DNA from 2 places in the Kitasatospora sp. NPDC001660 genome. Region 2 is predicted to be linked to the other one. Evidence: riboswitches for the same ligand, from Rfam matches in the RefSeq annotation. Region 2 holds a riboswitch; the other holds the start of a gene.
What was found. Region 2 has a riboswitch for S-adenosylmethionine ahead of ACWCXH_RS06430 (aminotransferase class V-fold PLP-dependent enzyme). Riboswitches for the same ligand answer to the same signal wherever they lie in the genome.

Region 1 (11,116 bases), on a different contig from region 2:
ACCGACCCCCTCCAGCGCGAACGCGACCACCTGGCCGCGTCCCGGGCCGCGCTGCGAACGATGCGCGAGGACGTCCAGTCGCTGGACCTGCGCGACGTGACCGGCAGCTGGGTGTCCGCCGTCGTCCTCCAGAACCAGATCGAGGCCAGGATCGCCGCCCTGGCCGACCTCGCCGACACCCCGCTGTTCTTCGGCCGCCTCGACTACCTGCACGCGATCAGCGAGGAACTCGGCGAGGGCACCAGGGGTGCCGCGCGAAGCGCGCCGACCGAGGGTGGTGGCGGGCGACGGGCGGGCGGCGAGAACTTCTACATCGGCCGCCGCCACGTCCACGACGCCGACGGCGACCCGATGGTGATCGACTGGCGCGCGCCGGTCTCCCAGCCGTTCTACCGGGCCAGCCGCACCGAACCGATGGCCGTCGAACGCCGTCGCCGCTTCGGCTACACCGGCGGCGAGCTCACCGCCTACGAGGACGAGCACCTCACCGACCCCACCGAGGCGGACACCACCTCCGCCCTGCTCGCCGCCGAGATCGAGAAGCCCCGCGTCGGCCCGATGCGCGACATCGTCGCCACCATCCAGCCCGAGCAGGACGAGATCGTCCGCTCCGACGTCACGGGCACCATCTGCGTCCAGGGCGCCCCCGGCACCGGGAAGACCGCCGTCGGCCTGCACCGCGTCGCGTACCTGCTGTACGCGCACCGCGAGCGCCTCGCCCGCACCGGCACCCTGGTGATCGGCCCGAACAACGCGTTCCTCTCCTACATCGAGCAGGTCCTCCCCGCCCTCGGCGAACTGGACGTCGCCCAGGCCACCGTGCAGCAGTTGGTCGCCCACGTCGAGGTCAAGGGCGAGGACACCCCCGAGGCGGCCCGGCTGAAGGGCGACGCCCGGATGGCGGAGGTGCTGCGCCGGGCGGTCCGCTCGGGCATCGCGCTGCCCACCGAACCCTGCGTGGTGGTCCGCGGCTCCCGCCGCTGGCGCGTCCCCGCGTACGAACTGGCGGAGATCATCGAGGAGTTGAAGGGCCGCGAGATCCGCTACGGCGCCGCCGGCGAGGCCCTGCCACAGCGCATCGCGCACGCCGTGCTGCTGAAGATGGAGCAGTCCGGGGAGGCCCCGGACGACCGGGTGCAGGACGCGGTGGCCCGCAACTCCGCGGTCAAGGCGGTCGCCAAGCAGTGCTGGCCGCCGGTCGACCCGGCCAAGCTGGTGCTGCGGCTGCTCTCCGAGCCGGCGTTCCTGGCCGAGTGCGCCGAGGGCGTGCTCACCGCCGAGGAGCAGCGGGCGGTGCTGTGGCCCAAGCCCGGCCGCTCGGTGAAGACCGCCCGCTGGACGGCCGCGGACGCCGTCCTGGTCGACGAGGCCGCCGACCTGGTCCAGCGCACGCCCTCGCTCGGGCACGTGGTGCTGGACGAGGCCCAGGACCTCTCCCCGATGCAGTACCGGGCGGTCGGCCGCCGCTGCACCACCGGCTCGGCGACCGTCCTCGGCGACCTCGCCCAGGGCACCACCCCGTGGGCGACGGCGAGTTGGCCGGACGCCCTGCACCACCTGGGCAAGCCGGGCGCCCACGTCGAGGAGCTCACCAAGGGCTTCCGGGTGCCGGATGAGGTCATCGTGTACGCCTCCCGGCTGCTGCCCGCGATCGCCCCCGGCCTGGCCCCGGCGACCTCGGTCCGCGAGGCCCCGGGGTCGCTGACGATCCGCCACGTCCCGGACGCGGAGCTGACGGAGGCCGTGATCGAGGCCTGCCGCCGGGCCCTGGAGCACGAGGGCTCGACCGGCCTGATCGCAGCGGACGCGCGCATCGCGCTGCTCGCCGAGGCGCTGACCGCGGCCGGCCTGCCGCACCTCTCCCCCGGCGCCGAGACCAGCGCCGAGGCCCGGCTGACGCTCGTCCCGGCCTCGCTGGCCAAGGGCCTGGAGTACGACTACGTGGTGCTGGACGAGCCCGCCGCCGTGATCGCCGGCGAACCGGACGAGCGCACCGGCCTGCGCCGCCTGTACGTGGCCCTCACCCGTGCCGTCTCCGGCCTGACCGTCCTGCACGCGGAGCCCCTGCCCGAGCAGCTCCGGTAGCGACGGAGGGGCCGGCCCGAACCCGGACCGGCCCCCTCCCTCGCGCGACGGGCACCGGTCGCCCGGCTGTCGGCGCTTCCACGCTCAGCCGTCGACCAGGGCCCGCCACTCGGCGACCTTCGCCGCGTCCACCGGCGTCTGCCACCCGTCGACGCGCACCGCACCGCCGACGTGGAAGGCGTCGAACCCGGCCGCCCGCAGCCCCGGCACGTGCTCGGCTCGCAGGCCGCCGCCGATCAGGATCCGCTGCCCGTACCCGGGCTCACCCTTCCTGGCCAGCTCCGCCAGCAGCACCTCGCGCCCGGCGTCCACGCCGCCCGGCGCGCCCGAGGTGAGGAAGGTGTCCAGCCCCGGCAGCGCGCCGACGGCCGCGCGGACGGCGGCCCGGTCGGCGCTGTGGTCGATCGCCCGGTGGAAGGTCCAGCGGCAGCCGGCCACCGCGTCCGCGACCGCCGCGGTGGCGGCGGGGTCGACGGCGCCGTCCGCGTCGAGGAAGCCGAGGACGAACTCCTCGGCGCCCTCGGCGCGGAGCGCGGCGGCCCGGGCGCACAGCTCGTCCAGGTCGCCCGGCGCGAAGCCGTCCCGGATGCGGAGCATGACGCGCAGCGGCAGGTCGACGGCGGCCCGGATCCGGGCGAAGTCCTCGACGGACGGGGTGAGCCCGTCCGCGGCCATGTCCGTGACCAGTTCGAGCCGGTCGGCGCCGCCCGACTCGGCGGCCTGGGCGTCCTGGGGCGTCAGCGCGATGACTTCGAAAATTGGTCTAGACATGTCTGACAGCCTGCCACACACCCCCGGCCCCGGCCAGCCCGCCCCGCCCGCTTCCGGTCACGCCGGAATGCGCTCCCCCTCGGCGTCGCCACCGGCCCCGGGACCGCCCGCGCCTCCCCGCCCGATCCGGTGCATCGCCATCGCGACGATCACCATCAGCCCGATCACCGGCAGCGCCATCGGCAGCAGCTGGGAGATCCCACGCGACTCGCGCCAGATGTTGAACAGGCTCGCGAACGTCGTCAGCGACAGCATCGCGACGCCCACGGCGGCCGGCAGCTCCTTCCCGCGCAGCGCGGTGAAGGTCAGCAGCACCGGCACGAGCAGCAGCACCACGAACCACTGGACGTCCAGCGGGAAGCTGGTGTCGTCCCAGCGCTGGAGCCACACCAGCGCCGCACCACCGGCCACCGAGGCCAGCACCACCCCGCGGGTGCGCCAGTCCGGCTTCGGCAGCAGCTCCGTCGGCGCCGCGAGCAGCAACGCCGCAGCGGCCGCGGCCGGCAGGGTCGCCATGCCGACGTACCCGGCCCACCAGAGGTCGAAGAACGTCGGCCCGGTGAACGCCTGCGCCAGGACGGCCAGTCCGAGCACCGCCTGCACCAGGGCGATGACGCGCACCGCCGTCCACCGCCCGAGCAGCGCCGCCACCGCGAGCAGCAGCGCGGTCGCCGGCGGCGCGATGGTCGTGGCGTACGTGGTGTACGAGTGGTCCCAGGTGAGCCGGAAGGAGGCCCCGTCCGGGTCGGTGATCCACGGCACCAGGCCCGAGCCGGCCAGCGCGCCGGCGACCATCGGCGCGGCCAGCGCGAGCACCCGCCCGAGCATCCCGGAGCCGGTCAGCCCGAGCCGTACCCGCAGCCCGTACGCGGCCAGGTCGAACACCTCCCGGGCGACGGCCGAGCGGCCCGCCTCCGCGGTGGCGTCGGCGAAGACCGCGGACAGTTCGTCGCCCCGCTCGCGCCGGTAGCGGGCCGGGTACAGCCGGAGCGCGGCCCGCAGCGCGGTCGAGGGCGCCCCGATCATCGGTGTGGTCATGCGAAACTCCCCCCCATCAGGGCCCGTCCCTCGGGCCTCGGCTTCCCCTTCAGGGCCGACCGGACGGTGGCCAGGCGGCGCTCCGCCTCGGCGGCCACGACCCGCAGCCGCTCGGCCTCGGTGGCCAGCGCGCCCCGGCCGGCATCGGTCAGCGCGTACGTGCGCCGGGCGCGGCCGTCCACGATCTCCTCGGCGGCGACCTCGATCAGCCCCTGGCCCAGCAGCCGGTCGAGCGCGCCGTAGAGCGTGCCGGTGCGCATCTTGACCCGGCCGCCCGAGATCTCGGCGATCTCCTGGATGAGCGCGTAGCCGTGCCTCGGGGCGTCAGCCAGCGCGGTGAGCAGCAGCAGCGTCGGCTCCTGCATCGAGCGTTCTGTCATGTGTCTACATATATCGTCAACCGGCATATAGGTCCAGCGCCAGCCCCACCCGCGACACGGCTGTGACACGCCCAGCACAATGACGCCCATGCCGAACACCGAGGACCTGCTCGCCGACTGGACCGCCCTGCTGCACCGCTGCGGCACCACCGCCGACCCCGAGCCGTACGGGCGGGAGCTGCTCCGCCGCTGGGCCGAGCCCCAGCGGCGGTACCACACCGTCGATCACCTGCGCGCGGTCCTGCGGCACGTCGACGGCCTCGCCGGGCACGCCGCCGACCCGGACGCCGTCCGGCTCGCCGCCTGGTTCCACGACGCCGTCTACCGGCCCGACCGCTCCGAGAACGAGGAGCGCAGCGCCGCCCTCGCCGTCCGGGCCCTCACCGCCGCCGGCCTGCCCGCCGAGCGGATCGCCGAGGTCGAACGCCTCGTCCTGCTCACCGTCACCCACGACCCCGCCCCGGGCGACCGCGACGGCGAGGTGCTGTGCGACGCGGACCTCGCCGTGCTCGGCGGCGCCCCGGAGGCGTACGCCGCCTACGCGGCCGCCGTCCGCGGGGAGTACGCCTTCGTGCCCGAGCCGGACTTCCGGGCGGGCCGGGCGGCGGTCCTGCGCCAACTCCTCGCCCTGCCCGCGCTCTACCGCACCCCGGCCGCCCACGAGCGCTTCACGGCGTCCGCCCGCGCCAACCTGGCGGCCGAACTCGCCGCGCTCTAGACCAACTTCCCCACCGGCGCGACGACGACGCCCCGCTTGCCGCACACCCAGTGCGGGTCCGGCCCCAACTCCGGCTCCACCCCGAGCGCGTGCGGGTCGCCGTCGGCCGCGCAGTCGGTGCACAGCGGCCAGCGCCCGTACGCCTCCAGCAGCGCGTCCTGGACGTCCTGGGCGACCAGCCCGAGCACGTACTCGGTGCCGTCCGGCCACTGCTCCAGCCACCACCGGCGGTGCGTGACGGCCTGCTCCACGAGCGAGACGACGGCGGCGTCCGCCACGTCCCGGGCGGTGAGGTCGGCCAGGATCAGCGCACGGGCGTTGTGCAGGGCGGTCTCTATGTCAGCCATCCGGCAATCCTCCCAAAGAACGCCGCGTGGGCGGCCCCCCCGAAGGGGACCGCCCACGCGATCAGGAATCCGATCCGGTCGAACGACCAGGATCAGAAGTCCATGTCACCGCCCGGCATGCCGCCGGCCGGCGCAGCGGCCTTCTCCGGCTTGTCGGCGATGACGGCCTCGGTGGTGAGGAACAGGGCCGCGATGGAGGCCGCGTTCTGCAGCGCCGAGCGGGTGACCTTGGCCGGGTCGATGATGCCCACGGCGATCAGGTCGACGTACTCGTTGGTGGCGGCGTTCAGGCCGTGACCGGCGGGGAGGTTGCGCACCTTCTCCACCACGACGCCGCCCTCGAGGCCGGCGTTGGTCGCGATCTGCTTGATCGGGGCCTCCAGCGCCACGCGGACGATGTTGGCACCGGTGGCCTCGTCGCCCTCCAGCTCCAGCTTGTCGAAGGCGACACCGGCCTGCAGCAGGGCGACGCCACCACCGGCGACGATGCCCTCCTCGACGGCGGCCTTGGCGTTGCGGACGGCGTCCTCGATGCGGTGCTTGCGCTCCTTGAGCTCCACCTCGGTGGCCGCGCCGGCCTTGATGACGGCCACGCCGCCGGCCAGCTTGGCGAGGCGCTCCTGGAGCTTCTCGCGGTCGTAGTCCGAGTCGCTGTTCTCGATCTCGGCGCGGATCTGGTTCACGCGGCCCGCGACCATCTCGCTGTCACCGGCACCGTCGACGATCGTGGTCTCGTCCTTGGTGATGACGACCTTGCGGGCGCCACCCAGGAGGTCCAGACCGGCGTTCTCCAGCTTCAGGCCGACCTCCTCGGAGATCACGGTGCCGCCGGTGAGGGTGGCGATGTCCTGGAGCATGGCCTTGCGGCGGTCGCCGAAGCCCGGGGCCTTGACGGCGACGGACTTGAAGACGCCCTTGATCTTGTTGACGATCAGGGTCGACAGGGCCTCGCCCTCGACGTCCTCGGCGATGATGACGAGCGGCTTGCCGCTCTGCATGACCTTCTCCAGCAGCGGGAGCAGGTCCTTGATCGAGCCGATCTTGGAGTTGGCGATGAGGATGTACGGGTCCTCGAAGGTCGCCTCCATGCGCTCCAGGTCGGTGGCGAAGTAGGCGGAGATGTAGCCCTTGTCGAAGCGCATGCCCTCGGTGAGCTCGAGCTCCAGGCCGAAGGTGTTGCTCTCCTCGACGGTGATGACGCCTTCCTTGCCGACCTTGTCCATGGCCTCGGCGATCAGCTCGCCGATCTGGGTGTCGGCGGCGGAGATGGAGGCGGTGGAGGCGATCTGCTCCTTGGTCTCCACGTCGGTGGCCTGGGCCAGCAGCTGGTCCGAGACGGCGGCGACGGCCTTCTCGATGCCGCGCTTCAGGGCCATCGGGTTGGCGCCGGCGGCGACGTTGCGCAGACCCTCGCGCACCAGGGCCTGGGCGAGCACGGTGGCGGTGGTGGTGCCGTCGCCCGCGACGTCGTCCGTCTTCTTGGCGACCTCCTTGACGAGCTCCGCACCGATCTTCTCGTACGGGTCCTCGAGCTCGATCTCCTTGGCGATGGAGACACCGTCGTTGGTGATGGTGGGGGCGCCCCACTTCTTCTCCAGCACGACGTTGCGACCCTTGGGGCCGAGCGTGACCTTCACTGCGTCGGCGAGCTGGTTCATGCCACGCTCAAGGCCGCGGCGAGCTTCCTCATCAAAGGCGATGATCTTGGCCATCTGAAGTGGTCCTCCGGGACACGGTCGACTGCTCGGACCAAGGGGTGCCCGCGACGGACGGCCAAGGTGTGCGGGGGTCCATTCCCCTACCGCTCCCAGGGCCTCACCGACCCGGTCCGCTTGTCACTCTCAAGCTGTGAGTGCTAACGCCAATGATTAGCACTCCGGGTGGTCGAGTGCAAGCCCAACCGCCAAGCCGGGAACCGATCCGGGAACGCCGACGGGCCCGTACGACGCGTGTCGCACGGGCCCGTCGAGAAGCGAGTGGTCACCAGCCGTGGGCCGCGCCGAGCTCCTGGAGCCGAAGGGGGTCAGACCGCGCGGACCATGTCCGCCTGCGGGCCCTTCTGTCCCTGGGAGATCTCGAACTCGACCCGCTGGCCCTCCTCGAGGGTGCGGTAGCCGTCCATCTGGATCGCGCTGTAGTGGACGAAGACGTCCGCACCACCGTCGACCGCGATGAAGCCGTAGCCCTTCTCCGCGTTGAACCACTTGACGGTGCCCTGAGCCATTCCGAACTCCCCTAGTGCTGTGCTGGCCCTTCACGGTCCCGCAGGTCGCGGGCCCGGGTTGGTTTGAAGGCCGGCCCGGGGAACCCCCCCTGGGCGCGGCCGTGCACGCCGCAATCCACCACCCCGAACGGCATCCGGTGAGCGGGTGATTGCGTCGACCGCGGCTGAATGTATCCGGATCGACGCCCTCTGCAACAGGGCCCTCCACGGTGAATTCCAGGGCCGCGCCAAGGGACAGGACGGGCCGAACCGGAAGGAACTCGGCATTTCACGCCGGACATAGCGGACGAATTACCCAAATCCCCTGGAGAATTCTGACATCCGCCTGACATGTTTCCCGGGACCCGGACCCGGCCGGTCGGGGCGGCGGACGGCGGGGCGGCGGCTCTCGCGGGGAGGGCGAGGGGGAGCCCTGTTCCCGGCCGACCGACACTCTACTCCCACTCGACCGGGAAATATTCCCGCCGAAATACGAGCGGCCGTCCGCGCGTACGGAATGCGGAATTCCGTACGCACGGACGGCCGGTCGGAGCGGGGCGCGGCTCAGCAGCCGCCGGCCACCGCCGGAATGATCGAGACGCTGGCGCCGTCCTTGATCTCGGTCGCCAGGCCCTCCGCGAAGCGCACGTCGTCGTCGTTCACGTAGACGTTGACGAAGCGGCGCAGCTTGCCGGTGTCGTCCAGGATGCGGGCCGAGATGCCCACGTGGCTCTTCTCCAGGTCGGCGATGACGTCGCCCAGGGTGCCGCCGTCGGCGGTCACCTCGGCGGCTCCGCCGGTGTAGGTGCGCAGGATGGTGGGGATGCGGACGGTGGCGCTCATGGCGTGGCTCTCCTACTGGGTGGGGGGGTCAGGCGGACGCGAGACCGGCGCTGCGGAAGGACTCCAGCGTCGGGCGGATGACCGCGGTCATCCCGGCATCGGCGACGGCGTCCAGGGTCTTGAGGCCGTCGCCGGTGTTGATCGCGACGGTCTCCTTGGCCGGATCCAGCTGCCCGGTCTCGACCAGCTTCTTCAACACGCCGACGGTCACCCCGCCCGCGGTCTCGGCGAAGATGCCCTCGGTGCGGGCCAGCAGCCGGATCGCGGCCACCACCTCGGCGTCGGTGACGTCCTCGACCGCACCGCCCGTGCGCCGCGCGATGTCCAGCACGTACGGGCCGTCCGCCGGGTTGCCGATCGCCAGCGACTTGGCGATGGTGTCCGGCTTCACCGGCTTGATCACGTCCCGCCCCGCCTTGAACGCCGCCGAGACCGGCGAGCAGCCCTCGGCCTGGGCGCCGAAGATCCTGTACGGCCGGTCCTCGACCAGCCCGAGCCCGATCAGCTCCTGCAGCCCCTTGTCGATCTTCGTGAGCTGCGAGCCCGAGGCGATCGGGATGACGATCTGCTCCGGCAGCCGCCAGCCGAGCTGCTCGCAGATCTCGTACGCGAGCGTCTTGGAGCCCTCGCCGTAGTACGGACGGAGGTTGACGTTGACGAAGCCCCAGCCCTCGCCGGCCGGGTCGCCGATCAGCTCGGAGCAGAAGCGGTTCACGTCGTCGTAGTTGCCCTCGATGCCGACCAGCTCGCCGCCGTACACCCCGGCCATGACGACCTTGCCCTGCTCCAGGTCGTGCGGGATGAAGACGCACGAGCGCAACCCGGCCCGGGCCGCCGCCGCGCCCACCGCACCGGCCAGGTTGCCGGTCGACGAGCAGGACAGCGTCGTGTAGCCGAAGGCCCGCGCGGCCTCGATGGCACAGGCCACCACGCGGTCCTTGAACGAGTGCGTCGGATTCCCCGAGTCGTCCTTCACGTGCAACTTCGCCGTGAAGCCCAACTCCCGCCCCAGGTTGTCCGCCGTGACCAGCGGGGTCCACCCCGGGTTCAGATTGGGCTTCGACGCGACATCGGCCGGCACCGGCAGCAGCGGCGCGTAACGCCAGATCGACGCGGGCCCCGCCTCGATGCGCTTGCGCAGTTCCTCGGCGCCCTCGCCGCCGAACTCGTACGCGATCTCCAGGGGCCCGAAGCACTCCAGGCAGGCGAAGCTCGGACCGAGCGGGAAGCGGGTCCCGCACTCCCGACAGGACAGCGCGGTGGCGGGGCCGAGATCCACGGACACGGGTGCGGCGCCGAATGCGGATGTCGCAGTGATAGCCATGATGGCGGAGGCCTCTCTCCTCATCTTCCCCGTGGCACGGTCGCGCCACGGGCCGGAATTGGCACCTGTCCCGCCGGGGCCTGGTGGCCGGCCGCGCGAGAAGGTTGCCGGGACGTCAACGGGCCGTTCCCTCAGTCCCTCTGGATGAGCTTGTGAAGTTGTCGTCAGCGGCGACCCCGGCGTGCGAAGGTCCGACCGCTGTACGAAGACTGTATCCGAAGGCGCCAAAGCCGAAAGGGACCGTCCGCCACGCGAGATGGCCCGTTCCAACCCGATCCGCCGAGGAGAGTCCCGTGCCCGCCGAACCGATCCCCGCGCTCCTCCCGCAGGCGGCCTCCTGGCTGAGCCGCCGCTCGTGGAGCGCGGCCGACCGGCCGGTCGACACCCTCCTCGCGGCCAAGCGGCGCACCGGCCACACCGTCAGCGTCGTGCTGCCCGCCCTCGACGAGGAGGCCACCGTCGGCGACATCGTCCGGACCATCCGCCGCGAGCTGATGGAGCGTCTCCCCCTGGTCGACGAACTCGTCGTCGTCGACTCCGGCTCCGCCGACGCGACCGCCGCCGTCGCCGCCGAGGCCGGCGCCCGGGTCGTGCACCGCGACGCCATCCTGCCCCGGCTGCCCGCCGCCCCCGGCAAGGGCGAGGTGCTGTGGCGCTCGCTGCTGGTCACCCGCGGCGACATCGTCTGCTTCGTCGACGCCGACCTGCGCGAGTTCGACCCCGCCTTCGTCTCCGGCACCGTCGGCCCGCTGCTCACCGAACCGGCCATCCAGCTGGTCAAGGCCATGTACGACCGCCCCTTCGAGACGGAGACCGGCGCAACCGTTCCCGCCGGCGGCGGCCGCGTGACCGAACTCGTCGCCCGTCCCCTCCTCAACCTGCACTGGCCGGAACTCGCCGGTTTCGTCCAGCCGCTCGGCGGCGAGTACGCGGCCCGCCGCGCACTGCTCGAACGGCTGCCCTTCCCCACCGGCTACGGCGTCGAACTCGGCCTACTGGTCGACGCGTTGGACCTCGTCGGCCTCGACGCCCTGGCCCAGGTGGACGTCGGCGTCCGCCACCACCGCCACCAGGACGGCCAGGCGCTCGGCCGGATGGCCGCCACCATCTACCGCACCGCGCTGGAGCGCCTCGACCGCGCCCACCGGCTCAAGGCCTCCGCCGACCTCGTCCACCCCCTGCTCACCCAGTTCACCCGCGACCCGGACACCCGCGCGTTCACCGCCCACACCCACCCGGTGACGGCCCTGGAACGCCCCCCGATGCACACCGTCCCGGAATACGCCACCCGCCACTGAAAGGGTTTGCCGCCCCGGACCCCCGGCAACATGCCAACCATGGGCGATCTGACGACCGAACGTTCGAGTGTGACCGGCACCGCCCCCGTCCTGGTGGCGTCCAACCGCG
Region 2 (11,116 bases):
CCGCCGTCTCCCCGGTCCGGCTGAAGCGCACCCGGACCCCGCGCGGCGGCGCCATGATCACCGGCACGTCCAGGTCCTGCCCGTCGAACACGCACGTGACCTCCGCCTGCGTGCGCTGGGCCAGCATCGCCAGCCCGCCCAGCAGCCGCAGCCGCTGCTGCTCCAGCGGCAGCGTCGGGTAGCCGGTCTTCGTCACGTTGTAGCCGTCCACCACCAGGTGCACCTGCGGGATCGCCAGCAGCTGGTCCAGCAGCGCCGGATCGTCCTCCGCCAGCCCGCGCCGGGCCACGTCGTGCGGCGAGGCCGAGCCCGGCACCACCGCCTCCACCAGGTCCGCCGGGCGGATCTGCGACACCGGCAGCGCCAGCTCGCGCTGGAGCCCCTGCGCCGAGTGCAGCACGGTGTCCAGCAGCAGCCGCAGGCGCATGTCCTCCACGCTGCGCCCCTCACGGGCCGAACGGCGGCCCTGCTCGGCCGCGTTCTCCAGCTCGCCGACACGGTGCCGCAGCCGCCGCGCCTCGCTCTCGGCCGCGCTGCGCTCGGTCGCCGCCTGCGTCCGCAGCGCCTCCAGCTCGCCGGCCAGCCGACGGGTCTCGGCCTGAGCCCGGCGGGTGTCGCTCTCCAGCGAACGCACCTTCTTGCGCAGCGAGTCGGCCTCCCGCCGGACGCCCTCGGACTCGGCCCGCTGCCGGTCCAGGTCCGCCCGCGCGGCGGCCCGCACCTCCGCCAGCTCGGCCTGCAGCTTCTCCACCAGCCGGGCCGCCTCCGCGGCCGCGCCCTCGGCGCCGACCCGCTCCGCCTCCTCGCCGGCCTCGGCGACCAGCCGGCTCCAACCCGCCGACCGCACCAGGTAAGCGGCGGCGGCGACGTCCATCGGATCGGCGGCGCAAGGGACGCTTCCCGACTCCAGCGCCTTCACCAGATCCGGCTGGCCCAGCCGCAGCCGCTCCGCTATCCGCACCCGGAAGGCCGGCTCCGACTCCAGCGCCGCGGCGATCGCGGTGGCCGCGTACTTGGCCCGCCGGGCCGGAGTGAACTTGGCGTACTGACGGAGGCTCTGCGGCAACTCACCCGGCGGCAGCCCGCCGAGCGCGTCCGCGGCCAGGCCGACCACCCGCCGGCGCACGCCCTCCGGCAACGGCCGGTGGAGCTTCTCGACGGGCCGACCGGCCTCCGGCTCCGCGGCGGGCTCGGACGCGACGGCCCCCGCGACGGTCCCCGCCGCCTCGGCGGCCGGCTCCGCAGCGGGCTGCCCCTGCGGTCCGGCGGGCTCCCGCGCTGCGTCCACCACGTCCTCGGCTCCGATCCTGGTCCAACGGGCGCGGCCCCGCGGCCGCCGGCCCTGTCGTCACGCTCCGTGCGTCTTGTCTGTATTGTCCCGTGCGGTGGACGGCCACGCCCTGCGCCGTCCACCGCACCGGCGGGGCCTCAACCCTGCTCGGCCGCGACCTCTGCGTTCTCCGCCTCCGGGCCCTGCGCCCCGGGGCGGGCGACCAGCTCGACCTGGTCCACCGCGTTGCACCAGCGGCAGCGCACCGACTCGATCGTCTCGCTCAGGACTTCGGTCTCCTCGACCTTCGACTCGCCGGCCAGGTCGAAGTGCAGGAACTCGGTCACCCGCGCGGTGCGGGTCACGTCGAAGCGGGTGAGGTTGCTGCACAGGGTGCAGCGCCAACGCGTCTCGGCGGTCGGAGCGGGGACGGTCATCGGGGGTCCTCTCGGGTGGTCCCTGGGTGGGCTAGGCGCTCCCCCCGGAGCCCCGGCATCGGCGGCGGGAGGCGGGAATGCCCGCCCCAAGCCTATTGCCTGGGGCAACCATCACGGCCACCGGTTCGAGCGATCGAGATCGCTAGTCCACCTGCCGTACAGCGCGGTGTTGCCAAGGACCGACGGAGGGATGCTTGGCCGCATGGCGCTCGCGGCCCCCGGCCACACCGACACGCGGGACGGCGGCCCCGCGGTGCCCGCCCCGGCGGTCACCTACGCCCTGATCGCGGTCAACACGCTGGTCTTCCTGCTCGGCCCGGCCGCCGGACTCAACCCCCTGTACGGCACCGGGCAGGCCCAGGTCTGCGCCGAGCAGCGGTACGAGCAGCGCTGGGGCGCCGTCCCCGCCGAACTGCTGGCCGGTCACCCGCTGACGGCCGAACAGCTCGCCGAGGCCCCGGACCCGGTCCCCGGCTGCCCGGCCGCCCCCACCCCGGGCAAGCGTCCGGCCGTCTCCGTCCTCACCGGCCTCTTCGTGCACGCGGGCTGGCTGCACCTGGCCGGCAACCTCCTCTTCCTCCACGTCTTCGGCCCCACCGTCGAACGGCGGCTCGGCCACGCCCGCTTCCTCCTCTTCTACCTGGCCGCCGGGAGCCTCGCGACGTACGGCTTCGCCCTCGCCGAGGCGCACTCGCCGCACTCGACCCGCGTCCTGATCGGAGCCTCCGGCGCGATTTCCGCGGTCCTGGGCGCCTACCTGCGCTTCCACCCGCGCTCCCGGGTGACGACGCTCGTCCCGCTGCTCCTCTTCCTTCCGCTGCGGTTCCCGGCCTGGCTGGTGCTCGGCCTCTGGTTCGCCCTGCAGTGGTGGTCGGTGCACTCGGCCGGGCCCGGGGTCGCCTACCTCGTCCACGTGATCGGCTTCTGCGCCGGCTTCCTGTACGCCTGCACCGTGGTCGGCCGCCCCCCGAGACGGCCCGGCTGATGCCCGATACGCTGGCGCCACCCCACGAAGGAGCCCGACAGTGATCACCGCCATCGTCCTGATCAAGACCAGCGTCGACCGCATCCCGGAGATCGCCGAGGCCATCGCCTCCATTGAGGGGGTCAGCGAGGTGTACTCGGTGACCGGCGGCTACGACCTGGTGGCGATGGTGCGGGTGCGCAGGCACGACGACCTGGCCGACGTCATCCCGGGCCGGCTGAACAAGGTCCCGGGCGTCGCCCACACCGAGACCCAGATCGCCTTCCGCACCTACTCCCAGCACGACCTGGAGGCCGCGTTCGCGCTCGGCCTGGACGAGTAGCCTTCAGCCCGCGCGCCGACCCCGGTCGATCTGCACAGTGGCGACGCAACGGCCGCCCTCGTTGCGGTAGTTCCACGCCGCGCCGTCCGTGACCAGCTCGCGGACGGCGGCCAGGAAGCGGTCGATGTGCTCGTCCGGGGTCCCGGCGCCGAAGCTGACCCGGATGGCGTTCAGGCTGCGCTCGCCCGGCAGCGACGGCTCCGGCGCACCGCACGCGGAAACAGGACCGGGCGCCACACCGGACGCATCGCCGAGGAGCGTGCGCACGAGCGGGTGCGCGCAGAACAGCCCGTCGCGCACCCCGATGCCGTACTCGGCGGAGAGCGCGGCCGAGAAGTGCGAGCTGTTCCAGCCCTGGACGACGAAGGACAGCACGCCCACCCGAGCGGAGTCGGCACCGAACAGGCTCAACACCCTGACCTGCGGGATCTGCGCCAGCCCGGCCTTGAGCCGGGCGATCAGCGCCTGCTCGCGGGCCTCCAGCGCGTCGAAGCCGGCCTCGCCCAGCGCCCGGCAGGCGGACGCGATGGCGTAGGCGCCGATGACGTTCGGCGAGCCGGCCTCGTGCCGGGCCGGGCCGGTGTGCCACTGGACGGCCACCGAGCCGTCGTTCTCCCGGGCCACCGTCCGGGTCGCGCCGCCGCCGGCCAGGTACGGGTCGGCGGCGTCCAGCCAGTCCGCCCGGCCGGCGAGCACGCCGGCGCCGAACGGCGCGTAGATCTTGTGGCCGGAGAAGGCGATCCAGTCGACGTCCAGCTCGGCCACCGAGATCCGGTGGTGCGGGGCGAGCTGCGCGGCGTCCAGCACCACCCGGGCGCCGTGCCGGTGCGCGGTCGCGGTCAGCTCGGCGACCGGCCACAGCTCGCCGGTGACGTTCGAGGCGCCGGTGACGCACAGCAGCTTCGGGCCCTCGGGCGCCGCGGCGAGCGCGGCGTCCAGCGCGGCGACGGCCTCGGCGTGCGAGCGCGGCGCGCGCAGGTAGGTGACGTCCAGCCCGGCGTGGGCCCAGGGCAGCAGCGAGGCGTGGTGCTCGGTCTCGAACGCGAACACCCGGGTGCCGGCGGGCAACGCGGCGGCGAGCAGGTTGAGCGAGTCGGTGGTGGCCCGGGTGAAGACCACCTGGTCGCCCTCGCGCAGGCCGAGGAACTCCTCGACGGTCCGGCGGCTCTGCTCGAACAGGTCGGTGGACAGCTGCGAGAGGTACCCGGCGCCACGGTGCACGCTGCCGTAGTAGGGGGCGTACGCGGCGACGTCGTCCCACACCCGCTTGAGCGCCGGGGAGCTGGCCGCGTAGTCGAGCGCCGCGTAGCCGACCTTCTCCCCGCTGGCGAGCGGCACCTGGACGTCGTGGCCCAGCACGGCGAGCGGGGCGCAGAGTTCAGTGGCGACAGAAGCGACAGAAGACATGAGGATGCACTCCTTCAAGGGTCGAGGGACCCCGGGAGTGCCAGTCGTCGGGTGTCCGCGCTTGCCACGCGGACGGATTGCCGCGAGACCCGGTCCTCACCCAGGGCACCCCGCCACGGACGGAGGGTTGCCGGACAGCCAGCTGGGGCTTCGCACTGTCACTCATGACCTGGCCAAGACTCTAGGTCGCGTCCGCCGGGTGGTCAAACAGGCATCCACCATCCGGACAATCCGAAGGGGCCCGCGGCGGCCCACTCCGCGGGGCAGCCACCACGGGCCCCAACTGCCTTGTCAGCTCCGGCTGGTGGCCTCCGACCAGCGGCGCAGCAGCTCCTGCGCCGCGCCCGAGTCGACGGCCGCCGCGGCCCGCTCGATGCCGGCCGCCAGCTGCTCGGCGAGCGGCGCGTCGGTCAGGTCCAGCGCGACCAGCGCCGCCGCCGTGTTCAGCAGGACGGCGTCCCGCACCGGCCCGCGCTCCCCGGCCAGCAGCCGCCGCGCCACCTCGGCGTTGTACGAGGCGTCCGCCCCGCGCAGCGCCTCGATGCCGACGAGCTCGATGCCGACGTCCCGCGGGTCGAAGTCGGTCTCGGTGACGATCCCGTCCCGCACGACCCACACCCGCGACGTCGTGGTGACGGTCAGCTCGTCCAGGCCGTCGTCGCCGCGGAACACCAGCGCGCTGGAGCCGCGCCGGGCGAGCACGCCCGCGATCAGTCCGGCGAGCCGGGTGTCGAAGCAGCCGACGGCGTGCGAGGTGACCTTGGCCGGGTTGGTCAGCGGGCCGAGGATGTTGAACGCGGTCGGCACCCCGAGGTCGCGCCGCGCGGTGGCCGCGTGCCGCATCGACGGGTGGAACTTCGCCGCGAAACAGAAGGTGAGCCCGACCTCGTCGGCCACCTCGGCCACCCGCCGGGCCGACAGGTCCAGGGTGATGCCGAGCTTCTCCAGCACGTCCGACGACCCGCTGGCCGAGGACGACGCCCGGTTGCCGTGCTTGACCACCCTGGCGCCGGCCGCCGCCGCGACGATCGCGGACATGGTGGAGATGTTGACCGTCCTGGCCCGGTCGCCGCCGGTGCCGACGATGTCCACCGCCGGGCCGGGGATGTCCAGCGGCTCGGCGTGCGCGTACATCGCGTCCACCAGACCGGTGATCTCGTCGACCGTCTCGCCCTTGGCGCGCAGCGCCACCATGAATCCGGCCACCTGGACGGGGGACGCCTCGCCGCTCATGATCCGGTCCATCGCCCACGCGGTGGCCGAACGGTCGAGGTCCTCCCCCTTCAACAGCGCCGCCAGGAGGTCCGGCCAGGTGCGGACCACCTGCGCGGGGTCGGTACCACCGTTCGCAGGGTTCACGTTCACCATGGCTGACTCCAGCTGTTGTCGGTTCCCCCACGGGGGACGTCCGTACGGACGGAGTCAGCCTATCGAGCGGCGGGGTACCTCCGGCCCTGTCTTCTCTAGTACTGAGACGGCACCGCTTCCAGTACTGAGACGGCGCCGCTCAACGCGTGGCGGGGGCCCGCTTGGCGAGGCGCGCCCGCAGCAGCGTGGCCACCGCCCCGGCCAGCGCGACCGGCTCCACCGGGTGCGAGATCGCCGCGTCGGCCCGGCTCCAGGCGGCCAGCCAGGAGTCCTGCGGCCGGCCGATCAGGACCAGCACCGGCGGGCAGCCGTAGATCTCGTCCTTGAGCTGGCGCCCGAGCCCGAGCCCGCCGGCCGGCACCGCCTCGCCGTCCAGGACGCAGAGGTCGACGCCGCCCTTCTCCAGTGCCCGCAGCACCGCGGGGGTGGTCGCGCACTCCAGGTAGGACAGTTCCGGCAGATCCTCGGCGGGCCGGCGGCCGAGCGCCGTCAGCACCTGCTCGCGGGTGTTGCGGTCGTCGCTGTAGACGAGGACGGTGAGCGTCTCATCGGTCGTGTACGCCATGGACCCTGCTCCCTCAAGTGTGATCCGGACCACGTTCGCCTGACCCGGATGCTACTCCCGATCACCCCCGGCCGAGCCCCCTGTCGCGCGCGTTCCTTCTCAAGCCGCCGCGCCCGGGGCTCACCCGCCCGGAGGACGCCCCGTCACCCGGACCCGCGCAGTCCACCCGGACGGCCGACAGCCCGCCCTCTCCTCTATCTCCGAACGCTGCGCCGACCGTGCATCGACACGCTGGGCAACGGGGTCGAAGGACCCTCCGAGGAACCGTCAGAAAAGGGACACGCCGCTGCTCAGGTGCCGTCCAGGCACCCCACCGCCCCCCAAGCGGGCATACCGCACGCACCGGACACTCCGAGGGAGACCCCCCGGCGTGAAGACGGAATAAGGGACCGACATAATGTCCGTCGTGGCGACAGCAACAGCAGTAGAAACCGGGCACGCGCACGGATCGGTCAACCGGCCGAACATGGTCAGCGTCGGAACGATCGTCTGGCTCAGTTCCGAGTTGATGTTCTTCGCGGCCCTCTTCGCGATGTACTTCACGCTCCGCTCCGTCAAGGGGCCGGAGTTCTGGACCGAGAAGGCGCACGCCCTCAACGTGCCCTTCTCCTCGGTCAACACCACGATCCTGGTGCTCTCCTCGCTGACCTGCCAGCTCGGCGTGTTCGCCGCCGAGCGCGGGGACGTGAAGAAGCTCCGCTCGTGGTTCGTCATCACCTTCGTGATGGGCGCGATCTTCATCGGCGGTCAGATCTTCGAGTACACCGAGCTGGTCAAGAAGGACGGCCTCTCGCTGTCCTCCGACCCGTACGGCACGGTGTTCTACCTGACCACCGGCTTCCACGGCATGCACGTGACGGGTGGTCTGATCGCCTTCCTGCTGGTCCTGGGACGGACGTACGCAGCCAAGCGCTTCACGCACGAGCAGGCCACCGCCGCCATCGTGGTGTCGTACTACTGGCACTTCGTCGACGTTGTGTGGATCGGCCTGTTCGCGACCATCTACCTGATCAAGTAACCAGCTGATCAGGTCGCTGGCCACCGGCTGCGGCCCCCGCCCTCACCGGCGCAGGGCCGCTTCTGCCGGTGCCGACGCTCCCACCGACCGACCGCGCGCGCAGCCCTAGCCAGGCAGCCTCGTGCCGGCCAGACCGGCAGCCGGGTGCACCCACCAGTCGACCAGATCCTGACACCGGGGTTATTCCGTGAAAAAGCTCTCCGCACGACGGCGCCACCCATTGGCGGCGCTGGTCGTCCTACTTCTCGCCCTGGCGGCAACCGGGGGGCTGTACGCCGTGTTCGCGCCCGCCGACAAGGCGCAGGCCGACGTCGCCGCGCAGTCGCTCGCGATCGACGAGGGTAAGAAGCTCTTCGCCGTGGGCTGTTCCTCCTGCCACGGCCTGAACGGCCAGGGCGGCAGCGACGGCCCGAGCCTGGTCGGCGTCGGCTCCGCCTCTGTCGACTTCCAGGTCGGCACCGGCCGCATGCCGGCCCAGCAGCCCGGCGCCCAGGTGCCTCGCAAGAAGAACATCTACTCGCAGGCGGAGATCGACCAGCTCGCCGCCTTCGTGTCCTCGCTCGGCCCCGGCCCGGTGACGCCGACCAAGGAGCAGTACACCTCGACCAACCCCGACGACATCTCCAAGGGTGGCGAGCTGTTCCGCACGAACTGCGCCCAGTGCCACAACTTCGCCGGCCAGGGCGGTGCCCTGACCAAGGGCAAGTACGCCCCGTCGCTGGAGGGCGTGGACGCCAAGCACATCTACGAGGCCATGCAGACCGGCCCGCAGAACATGCCGTCGTTCCCGGACAGCACCATGCCCGAGGAGCAGAAGAAGCAGATCGTGGCCTTCGTCCGCCACACCACCTCCGATGAGCCCAACCCCGGCGGTCTCACGCTCGGCAGCCTCGGTCCGGTGACCGAGGGCCTGTTCGGCTGGATCTTCGGCCTCGGCACGCTCATCGCGGTCGCGATCTGGGTCGCCGCCCACACCACCAAGGCCAAGAAGTCATGAGCCACGACATGTCAGAAGAGAAGCTTCCGGAGCACCACGGCTCCGCCGGCGAGGTGGCCGACCACGGCGACCCGTTCGCCGACCCGGGCCTGCCGGCCCACGAGCCCCGTCGCACCGACATCGACGAGCGGGCCGCCAAGCGCGCGGAGCGCCAGGTCTCGCTGATGTTCGTGATCTCGATGATCGCCACCATCGGGTTCATCGCCTCGTACGTGGGCATCGCCCCGGACAAGATCGTCTACATCTTCCCGCTCGGTCACGTCAGCGCGCTGAACTTCGCGCTCGGCCTGACCCTGGGCGTCGCGCTGTTCCTGATCGGCGCGGGCGCGGTCCACTGGGCCCGCACCCTGATGTCGGACGTCGAGATGCCGTCCGAGCGTCACCCGATCGAGGCCGACGACGAGGTCCGCGCGGACGTCATCAACCAGTTCAAGACGGGTGCCGCCGAGTCCGGCTTCGGCCGTCGGAAGATGCTCCGCAACACCCTCATCGGCTCGATGGCGCTGGTCCCGCTCTCCGGCGTGGTCCTGCTGCGCGACCTCGGCCCGCTGCCCGAGAAGAAGCTGAAGGAGACCGGCTGGAGGGAGGCGACCCCGGCCAAGCCGCTGCAGCTCATCAACATGAGCACCAACCAGCCGATGAAGGCCGAGGACATCGTCGTCGGCTCGCTGACCTTCGCCATGCCCGAGGGTCTGACCACCCACGACGAGGACTTCCAGCAGCGGATCGCCAAGGACGCCCTGATGCTGGTGCGCATCGCGCCGGACGACATCAAGGACGACAAGTCCAAGGAGCTGGGCTTCGACGGCATCCTCGCCTACTCGAAGATCTGCACCCACGTCGGCTGCCCGATCAGCCTCTACGAGCAGCAGACCCACCACGCGCTCTGCCCCTGCCACCAGTCGACCTTCGACCTGTCGGACGGCGCGCGCGTCATCTTCGGCCCGGCCGGCCACCCGCTGCCGCAGCTGAAGATCACCACTGACGACAAGGGCAACCTGGTCGCCACCGGCGACTTCGAGAAGCCCGTCGGCCCGAGCTACTGGGAGCGTGCTCGATGAGTAGCGCGAGCAGCACCACCTCCGGTGCCGCCAAGCCCGCCAGCACACGCGCCAACCCCGCCAACAAGTGGGAGGCCGCGGCTGACTGGACGGACGGCCGGCTGGGGATCTACTCCCTCGCCAAGGCCAACCTGCGCAAGATCTTCCCGGACCACTGGTCCTTCATGCTGGGCGAGATCTGCCTCTACTCGTTCGTCATCATCATCCTGACGGGCGTGTACCTGACGCTGTTCTTCAAGCCGTCGATGGCCGAGGTCGTCTACAACGGCTCGTACGTCCCGCTCAAGGGCATCTCGATGTCCGAGGCGTACGCGTCGACCATGAACATCAGCTTCGAGGTCCGCGGCGGCCTGCTGATCCGTCAGATCCACCACTGGGCCGCCCTGGTCTTCGTGGCCGCCATGCTCGTGCACATGATGCGCGTGTTCTTCACCGGCGCGTTCCGCAAGCCGCGTGAGATCAACTGGGTCTTCGGCTTCCTGCTGCTGATCCTGGGCATGTTCGACGGCTTCTTCGGCTACTCGCTGCCGGACGACCTGCTGTCGGGCACCGGTATCCGCTTCATGGAAGGCGCGATCCTCGCCGTCCCGCTGGTGGGCACCTACATCCAGATGTTCCTGTACGGGGGCGAGTTCCCCGGCCAGGACATCATCCCGCGGTTCTTCACGATCCACGTGCTGCTGATCCCGGGCATCATGCTCGGCCTGCTGGTGGCGCACCTGATCCTGGTCTTCTACCACAAGCACACCCAGTGGGCGGGCCCGGGCAAGACCGAGAAGAACGTCGTCGGCATGCCGCTGATGCCGGTCTACATGGCCAAGGCCGGTGGCTTCTTCTTCCTGGTGTTCGGCATCATCGCCGCCATCTCGGCGATCGCCTCGATCAACCCGATCTGGGCGTACGGACCGTACCGCCCCGACCAGGTGTCGACCGACGCCCAGCCGGACTGGTACATGGGCTTCTCCGAGGGCCTCATCCGCGTCATGCCGGGCTGGGAGATCAGCCTGTGGGGCCACACCCTGAACCTGGGCGTGTTCATCCCGCTGATGATCTTCCCGCTGGTGCTGGTCGCGATCGCGGTGTACCCGTTCATCGAGGGCTGGATCACCGGTGACAAGCGCGAGCACCACATCCTGGACCGCCCGCGCAACGCTCCGGTCCGCACCGCGCTGGGTGCCGCCTGGATCAGCCTCTACCTGGTCCTGCTGATCGGTGGTGGCAACGACCTGTTCGCCACCCACCTGCACCTGTCGCTCAACGCGATCACCTACTTCGTGCGCACCGGCTTCTTCGTGGTCCCGGTCCTCACCTTCATCGTCACCAAGCGCTGGTGCCTCGGCCTCCAGCGCCGCGACAAGGAGAAGGTGCTGCACGGCCGCGAGACCGGCGTCATCAAGCGCCTGCCGCACGGTGAGTTCATCGAGGTGCACGCCCAGCTGCCGCAGAAGGACCTGTTCAAGCTCACGGCGCACGAGCAGAACCAGCCGGTCGAGCTGCCGGCCCAGACGGACGAGAACGGCGTGGCCCGCAAGGCCGGCGTCTTCACCCGCACCCGGGCCAAGCTGTCCCGCGGCTTCTACGGCGAGGGCAGCCAGATCCCCAAGCCCACCGCCGAGGAGCACCACGAGATCACCAGCGGCCACGGCCACCACTGATCCCGTACGCACCGCAGCGTCACACCCGAGG

Region 1: linked by a shared signal. The riboswitch ahead of thrC (threonine synthase) and the one ahead of ACWCXH_RS06430 (aminotransferase class V-fold PLP-dependent enzyme) in region 2 are both predicted to bind S-adenosylmethionine.

Annotation. Positions count from the first base shown of each region.
Region 1 covers NZ_JBSFGU010000029.1:73,002-84,117, reverse strand. The annotation lists gene ACWCXH_RS27040 (HelD family protein) at 1-2,085, shown strand, start outside; gene ACWCXH_RS27035 (copper homeostasis protein CutC) at 2,170-2,856, opposite strand; gene ACWCXH_RS27030 (hypothetical protein) at 2,914-3,894, opposite strand; gene ACWCXH_RS27025 (PadR family transcriptional regulator) at 3,891-4,274, opposite strand; gene ACWCXH_RS27020 (HD domain-containing protein) at 4,363-4,992, shown strand; gene ACWCXH_RS27015 (hypothetical protein) at 4,989-5,339, opposite strand; gene groL (chaperonin GroEL) at 5,432-7,051, opposite strand; gene ACWCXH_RS27005 (cold-shock protein) at 7,363-7,563, opposite strand; gene ACWCXH_RS27000 (MoaD/ThiS family protein) at 8,107-8,385, opposite strand; gene thrC (threonine synthase) at 8,414-9,709, opposite strand; SAM riboswitch class I at 9,727-9,860, opposite strand; gene ACWCXH_RS26990 (glucosyl-3-phosphoglycerate synthase) at 10,003-11,007, shown strand; gene ACWCXH_RS26985 (alpha,alpha-trehalose-phosphate synthase (UDP-forming)) at 11,047-11,116, shown strand, end outside.
Region 2 covers NZ_JBSFGU010000004.1:234,938-246,053, forward strand. The annotation lists gene ACWCXH_RS06410 (NYN domain-containing protein) at 1-1,291, opposite strand, end outside; gene ACWCXH_RS06415 (hypothetical protein) at 1,429-1,707, opposite strand; gene ACWCXH_RS06420 (rhomboid family intramembrane serine protease) at 1,910-2,692, shown strand; gene ACWCXH_RS06425 (Lrp/AsnC family transcriptional regulator) at 2,733-3,014, shown strand; gene ACWCXH_RS06430 (aminotransferase class V-fold PLP-dependent enzyme) at 3,018-4,421, opposite strand; SAM riboswitch class IV at 4,474-4,591, opposite strand; gene trpD (anthranilate phosphoribosyltransferase) at 4,713-5,789, opposite strand; gene ACWCXH_RS06440 (hypothetical protein) at 5,929-6,354, opposite strand; gene ctaE (aa3-type cytochrome oxidase subunit III) at 6,752-7,372, shown strand; gene qcrC (cytochrome bc1 complex diheme cytochrome c subunit) at 7,560-8,369, shown strand; gene qcrA (cytochrome bc1 complex Rieske iron-sulfur subunit) at 8,378-9,430, shown strand; gene qcrB (cytochrome bc1 complex cytochrome b subunit) at 9,427-11,085, shown strand.